4 regions of the Streptomyces sp. NPDC021080 genome follow, and region 1 is predicted to be linked to each of the others. Evidence: riboswitches for the same ligand, from Rfam matches in the RefSeq annotation. Region 1 holds a riboswitch; each other region holds the start of a gene.
The links. Region 1 has a riboswitch for cyclic di-AMP ahead of ACH4S8_RS00670 (peptidoglycan DD-metalloendopeptidase family protein). Riboswitches for the same ligand answer to the same signal wherever they lie in the genome.

Region 1 (2,193 bases):
GCCGGTCGCACCGGAGAGACCTATCTGCTGGCCCTCGGTCACGGTCTGGCCCGCGGAGACGGACAGCGACGACATGTGGGCGTACTGGGAGTACTTTCCGTCGGCGTGCTGGATGACGACCTGGTTGCCGTAGGCGCCGCCCCAGCCCGCGGAGACGACGGTGCCCGCGGCGATGGACTTGATCGTGGTGCCGGTCGGGACCACGAAGTCGACACCCGTGTGGTAGCCGCTGGACCACATGCTGCCCGCCACCTTGTAACCGGTGCCGACGGTGCTGCTGTCGACCGGCAGGGTGTACCCGGAGGAGCTGCTGCTGGAAGCAGTGGTGGGGGCGGTGGTGGGGGCGGCCGTGTCGGCGGCCGGGGTCGCCTGCTCGGACTTCGCCGCGGTGGACGTCCGGGTGGCCGCGTGGGCGGCGTGGGCGGCGTGGGCGGCCTTCTTGCCGAGCGAGAGCTTCAGACCGGGGTGGATCAGCGACGGGTCGCCGCCGATGGCGGAGCGGTTGTCGGAGTAGATCTTCTTCCAGCCGCCGCTGACGTTCTGCTCCTCGGCGATCTTCGAGAGGTAGTCGCCGGACCTCACCGCGTACGTCTTCGTCGTGGCGGCCGGGGCGGCCTTCTCGGCGGGGGCGGCGGTCGCGGCCTTCTCGGCGTGCTGCGCGACGGCGGTGGCCTGGGTCGCGGCGTGGGCGCCCGTGGCCCCCATCAGCGGCAGCGCGAGTGCGGCGCCACCGGTTCCGGCCACGGCGATCGAGCGGCTGAAACGCAGGGACTTGGGACGGCGGTGCTTACCCTTTGCGGGCATGGCGAATTCCTCTCCGTCGCCTGCGGGGTGAGCTGTCGGGTGCGGGCTGGAGATGCCCGGCCACGCTGCTGCGCGGCTGTACCCCAAGCCTGTTCCGGGAACCGGACCAGGCACGGAACCTGTGGGTCCCCCGCTCCTGCCGTGTGCGGGTGAGTGTGCGGATTCCGGGCGGCGGCAGGATTGGGCGTCCGTCCGGATTGAGGCAGAACGTAAGCGACATGAGAGCGCGTCGACAACCGAGTCCGGTTTCTGTGCGCTCGCCCTTCTTGATCCATGCGGAATCCACCGTCACCCTCCGTGGAACCACGATCTTCCGGACCTCCCAACGCGCCCGGAAAAGCGGACCGGTTGAGAAGTGGCGACGGCAACGCATCGTCACGAATATGACGCTCCTCACGCGACTCGCACCAGGACGCCTTATTCCAGGGCCAGTTGTAATGAAGGTGCTTATTCGGACAGAACAGCCAGATGCGACACGGGCGGATAACCGACACATCCGGCCCTCCGCCCGGAACGGCACACAAAACGGCACGCATCAATGCCCCATATCGATGCAATTCGCCCGCACGGTCGACGCGACCGGGGCGCGCGACCGACCCCTCGATCGATATGAACACCAGTTCGATATCGAAGGTCGATGAAGCGGCACCGAAACGTCATCGTCGAGGGCGTCCCCGGCCGGTGAACCCGCGCCTGTGGACAACTCATTGCCTCAGGAACCCATGTCGTATCGTCGAGAGCGCGAGCCGGTACAACTGCCGACGAGCGGCGCCACGTCCAGGTCGGCGACGCCGGCGGCCGAACGAGAGGAGCCCCCGTGACGCAGCAGATCCCGTCGACCGAGCCCGAGCTCGGCGGAGTGCGCAACTTCCGCGACGTGGGCGGACTGCCCACCGTGGACGGTCGGCGAGTGCGCTACGGGCATCTGTTCCGCAGCGGCCACCTCGCGCACGCCACGCAGGAGGACGCCGCGTTCCTGTCCTCCCTGGGACTCCACACGATCTTCGACTTCCGCAACGCCGCGGACCAGAAGCTGGAGGGCCCGGACGTCGAACTGCCCGGCGTGCGGAACGTGAACCTCCCGCTGAGCGACCCGGCGGACGGCAGTGAGTTCTGGAAGATGGTGCGCGACGGCGATCTCGACCAGCTGCGGGCGCTCCTCGGCGACGGCAAGGCCGCCGACCGGATGATCGGCTCGTACCGCACGATCATCAGGGAGCGCACGGCCGAGCACTCCCAGGTGCTGCACGCCCTGGCCGAGGACAGTGTGCCCGCGCTGATGCACTGCGCGGCGGGCAAGGACCGCGCCGGGCTGTCCATCGCGGTCACCCTCCTCGCCCTCGGAGTCGAGCGCGAGGCGATCGTGGCCGACTACCTGGAGTCGAACGC
Region 2 (2,193 bases), on a different contig from region 1:
CGCCGTCTCGTACGAGAGCGGGAGAAGAACCGATCTGGTCTCGGGGGCCGGGGCCGGCACCTCGTACGAGAGGGGCAGGAGCACCGACTTGTACTCCGCGGCCGGGGGCGCCGGTTCGTACGCACGGGGCATGGACCCCGTCTCGAAGACCTGGGGCATCGACCCCGTCTCGAAGACCTGCGGCATCGAGCCCGTCTCGAACGCGGTCGGCTGGGGCGCCTGCTGGAACGCGGTCGGCGGGGGCGCCGACTGGTACGCGCGGGGCATGGACCCCGTCTCGAAGACCTGGGGCATCGACCCCGTCTCGAAGACCTGGGGCATCGAGCCCGTCTGGAACGCGGTCGGCTGGGGCGCCTGTTCGTACGCCGTGCGCTGGGGCGCCGGCGGGAACGCGGGCGCCTGAGAAGCCGGCGGGAACGCGGCGGACGGGGCAGTCGGCGCGAAGGACGGGAGCCGGGGTTCCTGCGCCGGCCGGTACTCCACCGTCGGCGCCTGCGCGACGGGCATGCTCTGCCGTGCCGCGTGCCGCGACATCAGCTCCTGCGCGGCGGCGATCTTGCGGCGGGCCGTCTGCTTCCTGTCGTGCAGCGGGGACTTCTGCGACGGGGCGGCCGAGGCGGCCCCCGCCGGAAGTGCCGCGCGGACCGCCGTCCCGGCTCCCGGCACCGCCGGGGCGCCACCGGTCATGGCCTCGGCCCCCGGACCCGCGGTCAGTTCCAGGGCGGGGCGCGCGGCGGATTCCGAAGCGGGTCCTGCGGTCAGCTCCCGCATCGGGGCCGCGGTCAGCTCGGCGACGGGCCGGATGATCTGCTCCAGCTCGTACACCGTCGGAAGGTCCGAGGACCCCTTGGAACCTCGCGCGCCCTCCTTCGGACGGGCGCCTGCGCCGCCGCGGTCCGGCAGCCGGTCGGCCGGAAGCGCGGCCGGGGCCGAGGGTCCGTAACGGGACCGCGCCCCGTCGAACCACTGCCGCATCAGGTCTTCCTGGGCAGGTTCGGAACTCCCGCCTCCCCGGCCGGAACCCCGTCGGCCCGGCCCGCGACTGAGATTCGCCGAGGCGCGGGTCCCGTTGAAGTTACCGGTGGCGAGCTCCGCCTGGTCGTAGAGGGACGAGAGCCGTCGGGCGACTTCTTCGCCGCTGGGCGGGGTGCGTTCCGGCGCCATGGAGTGGTGCTCCTTCCGTCGTCCGCCTACCGGGTTAGCTGTCGGGTTCGGGCGGACGATTCCGGAAGGTATGCCCTACGACCCCTGCCCCGTAAGACAGTTGGTCGATTCACCCCAGGTTCGGTGGGTCCCCGGCTCCCGCTGCCGCGCGGACAGCAGGACTCGGCGGAGGGCGCACCGCCCGGCGAACTCCGCCGGAGGGAATCGGGCGACCCGGTCGCCAACTTAGCCATGTTGTGCACCCGATGTGAAGATCCACGTCCCAGATGTCCGATACATTTTCGTGACCTTCGTCGCACCACCCCGCAGCGCGACGGCGAGGACACACGCCGTGCTCGAAAAGGCGGCTGAGCACGCGCGTTGGGGCGATCCGGCACCGATTCCCCGTCCGGGCCCGGTTCCGAATCCCGTCCGGTGGTGCGATGCGTTCCGTCCCGATTCCCGTCCGCACCGACGGTCCCGGCCCGTCCCGGTTCGCCCCGACCCGCCGGTCGGACACCCGGCCGTCGCGGATGTGTCGGAAGTGTGCACAGAACTGGCGTTCCCTGACATGTCGTTCGACATGGACGGCGCCCGCCTGTCACACCTTGACCGGTTCTGGCCGAGCTGGCCGGATGACCGCTGCGGCCACGCCCCGGCCGTACCGTCGAGGCACGTCAGACCACCAGAGCGAGTCGAGGATCCCCACGTGCACGATGCGCCGATCTATGCCCAACTGATCTCCGAACGCGGCGACATACCGACGCTCGTGCGCAGCGAAGCCCGTCGGCTGCAACGCGACTTCGAGTGGATCCTGAGCTGGGATCCGTCGACGGGCGCCCCGCTTCCCACGTCCGCCGCCCGGCCGACGTCCGGCTCCCGGCGCCCCTTCTCCCCCACTCCGGACCCCGACGACCGGCTCGACACTCCCTGATACCGCGGCGCTAGAGAACGCCGGGCTCCCCGCCCGGCCGTTCGGCGGGGAGCGGGTCGAGTCCGGCGGCGATCCGGGTCACCAGATCGGCGACCGCCTCTCCCGTGGCCCGATGC
Region 3 (2,193 bases), on a different contig from region 1:
GGGTGCACTTCGAGGTGCAGGTGCGGCCCGGTGACATTGCCCGTCGCACCCACGCGTCCGATGACATCGCCCGTGGCGACCTTCTGGCCGACGGTGACGTTGAGCGACGACTGGTGGCAGAACCAGAGCTCCGTACCGTCGTCGAGGGTGAGGATCGTGCGGTAGCCGTACGCGCCCGCCCAGCCGGCCTCGGTGACGGTGCCGCTGTGGATCGCCTTGATGAGCGTGCCGGTGGGCGCCGCGAAGTCGAGTCCGGTGTGGTAGCCGGAGGACCACATCGAGCCGGCCTCACCGAAGCGCGAGGTCAGGGTGTACGAGGAGGTCGGCAGCGAGTAGCTCTTGGCGAGTTCGGCGAGGCGCTCCTTCTCGGCCTTCGCCTTGGCCTCCTCCTCCGCCTTCTGCTTCGCGGCGGCGGCCTTGGCCTCCGCCGCGTCCTGCTGCTTGGCGGCGGTTTCGACGGCCTTCTTCGCGGCGGCGTTCTGGGCGGCCTGCTGCGTGGCGGTGTCGGCCCGGGTCTGCTGCGACTTGGCCTGCTGCATGATGCGGTCGCGCAGCGCCTCGCCGGCGTCGGTGGCACCGTGGGCCGTGTCGGCGCTGGTCAGACCGGCGCTGGTGAGCGGAGTCGTGGAGCCCTTGGGAGTGCTGGATCCGCTGTCCGATATCAGGGCCTTGGCCGACGCGGTGACCGACGACAGGTCGGGCAGCGAGATCGAGACGGGCGCCTTGCCCGGAGCCGCGCTGGCGATGCCGCCCCCGCCGACGGCGGCTATGACACCGACGCCGAGAACCGTTGAGCTGCGGGCGAGTCCTCCGCCGCGCTGCTTGCCCGTGCGGTGCCGGCCGCGGACGGGAGCGACGGAATCCGCGGTGGGATTCCACTCCTCCCAGGGTTCCTCGTCCTTGCCGTAGCCGAAGGTGTGCGTGTCGTTCGGCGCGAACGAGGTTGGCTGAGCGGGCCGGTTGGACGCCACGTGGGCGCACTCCTTTCCTTCCTTGCCGCCTACCGGGTTAGCTGACGGGTTCGGAGCAGGAAGGTCTCCTACGGGCGTACTGCCACCGTGCCTCCACGGCGGATTACGCTCGATTCACCCCACGAGGTGGGTCCCCGGTTCCCTTGCGGGATTCGGCGCGTGCGCACGGAGCCACCTCTTGTGACGGCTGTAACGACCGCGCTGCGTTATCGAACGTTAATAGACCCGGGCACCGAATTCCAAGCCGTTCTGACTGATCTTTAACGGCTTCCGGTCTGGACTTTGAGGTCATGACCGATGAAAAACGGGCGAGTTGACCTCATGCCGTCTACACAGGATTCCTTGACGGTATGTCAGTCGATATGCGGAGGGGCACAGTCCGATCACCGTTCGTGACCGAGCCCGAAAAGGCCGTCGCACGGTGGGCGGGAAACCTTCCGGACCGCGCGGAAATCCGCCGGGCGACACCCGTCACGAGCGGCGGACGGCGAGCAGCGCCATGTCGTCCGTCAGCGCCCCGCCCGTGTGCCGGCGGACCGCCTCGGACAGCGCGGTCAGCAGCGCGTCGGGGCCGGGGAAGACCCGCCCGGCCAGCCAGGCGGCCGGATCGAAGAACTCCCCCCGTGCGTCGCGGGCCTCGGACAGCCCGTCGGTGTGCAGGAGCAGCGTCGCTCCCCGCGGGAAGCGGTCCCGCACGGTCGGCGCGGGCCAGGTCCCCAGCTCGCCCATCCCGAGGGGCAGCGCGAAGGCCTCGGCGGAGAGGGTGACGAGTGTGCCGTCGGGGCGCAGCAGCAGGGGTGGCGGATGGCCGCGGTTGACGACGCGTACGACCTCCTCGCCGTGCGGGATCTCGGCGAGTACGGCGGTGGTGAATCCCTCGACCGCCTCGACGCTGTCGCGCCGGGTGCCCGGCCGGGTCAGTGCCCGGTCCAGGCGCCCGGCGACGGCCTCCAGGCCCGCTTCCTGTTCGGCCGCCTCCCGGAACGCGCCGACCGCCGTCGCGACGGCGGCCACCGCGGCCATCCCCTTCCCCCGTACGTCCCCGACGACCAGCCGTACGCCGTGCGGGGAGTCCTGCACGGCGTACAGGTCGCCGCCGATGAACGCGTCCTCCTGCGCCGCCTCGTAGCGGGCCGCGACCTCGAGCCCGGCGATCCGCGCCTCGGGCTCGGGCAGCACGGCGCGCTGCGCGTACTCGGCGATCTCCCGGACGGAGGCGAGC
Region 4 (2,193 bases), on a different contig from region 1:
GGCCGCCGGGTCCACGGCGGGCCTGGGCGCGCCGTCGCGGTAGTACGCGTCCCGGTTCGGCGGCAGGTCGAACTTCCCGCCGAACAGATCGTCCGGAACCTGCTCCGGTACGTGCTCGTCCTCGGGCGGTGGCGGGGGTTCGTCCTCGTGGGCCGCGGAGGGCTGGAGGGCCGCCAGGAAGCTGTCGTCAAAAAGGCTGCTCATCGCTCTCCGAGTCTAGGCCGCCCCACCGACAGCCCGCCGCCACCTCGAGAACTCGGCCCGAAGTCGTGACGAGGCGCCCGGCGGACACCAGGGGGACTACCGGCAGACACCAGGGACGCCCCCTGCCTCCGCCGACAGCCCACCCCGCAACAGTGCGCGACCGTACGGGCACCTGACGTGAGGGGGCCGACCGACCCGCGGGCGGGCCATGCACCCCGGCACCCTCGGCACCCCGGCACCCTCGGCCGCACCTGCCGCACCTGCCGCACCTGCCGCACCTGCCGCACCTGCCGCACCTGCCGCACCTGCCGCAATGGTCACGAAAACGTATCGGACGTATCGGGCATCAACCTTCACACGGGCCACACCGGTTGGCTAGCGTGCTCGAAGGCCGCTCGACCGCATCCGGCGAACACCGCCGGGCCGGGCGGCCTCCGCCGAGTCCGGTGCGCCGCGAGGCCCTGGAGCCGGGGACCCACCGATCTGGGGTGAATCGGTCCAACCGCCTTGTGGGGCACGGACCGTAGGGCAGCCTTCCGGAACCTCCCGCCCGAACCCGACAGCTAACTCGGTAGGCGGATGACGGAAGGAGTCGCCTCTCTTGGCGTCACATCGCAAGGCGCGTCCCACCGGTGCGCGCATCGCAGGCATACGGACCCCCGCCCTCGCCACCGCGGCCCTCACCTCCGTGGCCCTGCTCTCCCAGACCGCCAACGCCGCCCCCTCGGCCGAGCCCCGGCCCAGCATCGAAGAGGTCTCGAAGAAGGTCGACGGCCTCTACCACCAGGCCGAGACCGCCACCGACAAGTACAACGCGACCCGGGAGAAGACCGCCGAGCAGCGCAAGCGCGTCGACACCCTGCTCGACGACGTCGCACAGCGCACCGAGAAACTCAACACCGCGCGCGCGGAACTGGGATCGTTCGCCGCGGCGCAGTACCGCACCGGGGCCGCAGCGCCCGACACCGCGACCCTGCTGCTCGCGGACAACCCCCAGGACTACTTCGACCAGACTCAGCTGATGAGCCGTCTGACGACCCGCCAGAAGGCGGCCGTGGACGACTACATCACGGAGCAGGCCGCCACCGCCAAGAAGCGGACGGAGGCCACCGAGAGCCTGGAGTCGCTGACCGCGTCGCAGAAGGCGCTCAAGACGTCCAAGGCGGATGTGCAGCGCAAGCTCTCCGAGGCCCGTGACCTGCTCTCGAAGCTGAACTCCGAGGAAAAGGCGCGGCTGGCGGCGATCGAGAAGAAGAAGCAGGAACAGGCCGCGGTCAAGGCGGCGGAGCTGGCACGGCAGCAGGCCGCCGCCGAGAAGACCGCGCAGGCGCAGTCGTCGTCGGACGGCACCGCCGACTCGACCACCGGGTCGCCGGCCGGGTCGTCGGCCGGGTCGTCGTCGGGATCGACGCCCGCGGGCTCCTCGTCGAAGGCGGCCGAGGCGCTCGCGTTCGCCCGCGCGCAGATCGGCAAGCCGTACGTCTGGGGCGCCACCGGCCCGGACTCCTACGACTGCTCGGGACTGACCCAGGCCGCCTGGAAGGCCGCGGGCGTCAGCCTCCCGCGCGTCACCTACGACCAGGTGAACGCCGGCACGACGGTCTCCCTCGCCGACGCCCGGCCCGGCGACCTGGTCTTCTTCTACGACGACATCAGCCACGTCGGCATCTACATCGGCGACGGCATGATGATCCACGCGCCGAAGCCGGGAGCGTACGTCCGCGAGGAGTCGATCTACTACGACGGCACCTCGGCGATCCACAGCGTGGTGCGCCCGGCGTAGCCCGGGACGTAAAAGCCCCTCTCGCGGGGCACGCGCGCGGGGATCCGCGGATCCTCTCGCGCGTGCCCCGCGTTTTCGCCCCCGCCCGAGCGTGCCCCACCCGCAAACCGTCGCGGAGGTCCCTAGCATCGGGCGCATGCCAGACACACCGGACATGCCGGACGCCATCCCGCTTCGCGCCTGGTGGACCGGGTGGGCACCCGCCG

Region 2: it holds a riboswitch for cyclic di-AMP, as region 1 does, so the genes downstream of both, ACH4S8_RS07095 (NlpC/P60 family protein) here and ACH4S8_RS00670 (peptidoglycan DD-metalloendopeptidase family protein) in region 1, are expected to answer to the same signal.
Region 3: it holds a riboswitch for cyclic di-AMP, as region 1 does, so the genes downstream of both, ACH4S8_RS24295 (M23 family metallopeptidase) here and ACH4S8_RS00670 (peptidoglycan DD-metalloendopeptidase family protein) in region 1, are expected to answer to the same signal.
Region 4: it holds a riboswitch for cyclic di-AMP, as region 1 does, so the genes downstream of both, ACH4S8_RS28555 (NlpC/P60 family protein) here and ACH4S8_RS00670 (peptidoglycan DD-metalloendopeptidase family protein) in region 1, are expected to answer to the same signal.

The regions. Positions count from the first base shown of each region.
Region 1 covers NZ_JBIRQM010000001.1:150,399-152,591, reverse strand. Annotated here, with positions in the region: gene ACH4S8_RS00670 (peptidoglycan DD-metalloendopeptidase family protein) at 1-804, opposite strand, end outside; cyclic di-AMP (ydaO/yuaA leader) riboswitch at 809-966, opposite strand; gene ACH4S8_RS00665 (tyrosine-protein phosphatase) at 1,622-2,193, shown strand, end outside.
Region 2 covers NZ_JBIRQM010000002.1:691,100-693,292, forward strand. Annotated here, with positions in the region: gene ACH4S8_RS07095 (NlpC/P60 family protein) at 1-1,164, opposite strand, end outside; cyclic di-AMP (ydaO/yuaA leader) riboswitch at 1,172-1,342, opposite strand; gene ACH4S8_RS07100 (hypothetical protein) at 1,853-2,077, shown strand; gene ACH4S8_RS07105 (alpha/beta hydrolase) at 2,088-2,193, opposite strand, start outside.
Region 3 covers NZ_JBIRQM010000009.1:382,327-384,519, reverse strand. Annotated here, with positions in the region: gene ACH4S8_RS24295 (M23 family metallopeptidase) at 1-971, opposite strand, end outside; cyclic di-AMP (ydaO/yuaA leader) riboswitch at 983-1,139, opposite strand; gene ACH4S8_RS24290 (PP2C family protein-serine/threonine phosphatase) at 1,443-2,193, opposite strand, start outside.
Region 4 covers NZ_JBIRQM010000012.1:190,867-193,059, reverse strand. Annotated here, with positions in the region: gene pcrA (DNA helicase PcrA) at 1-204, opposite strand, end outside; cyclic di-AMP (ydaO/yuaA leader) riboswitch at 630-798, shown strand; gene ACH4S8_RS28555 (NlpC/P60 family protein) at 806-1,987, shown strand; gene ACH4S8_RS28550 (tellurite resistance/C4-dicarboxylate transporter family protein) at 2,124-2,193, shown strand, end outside.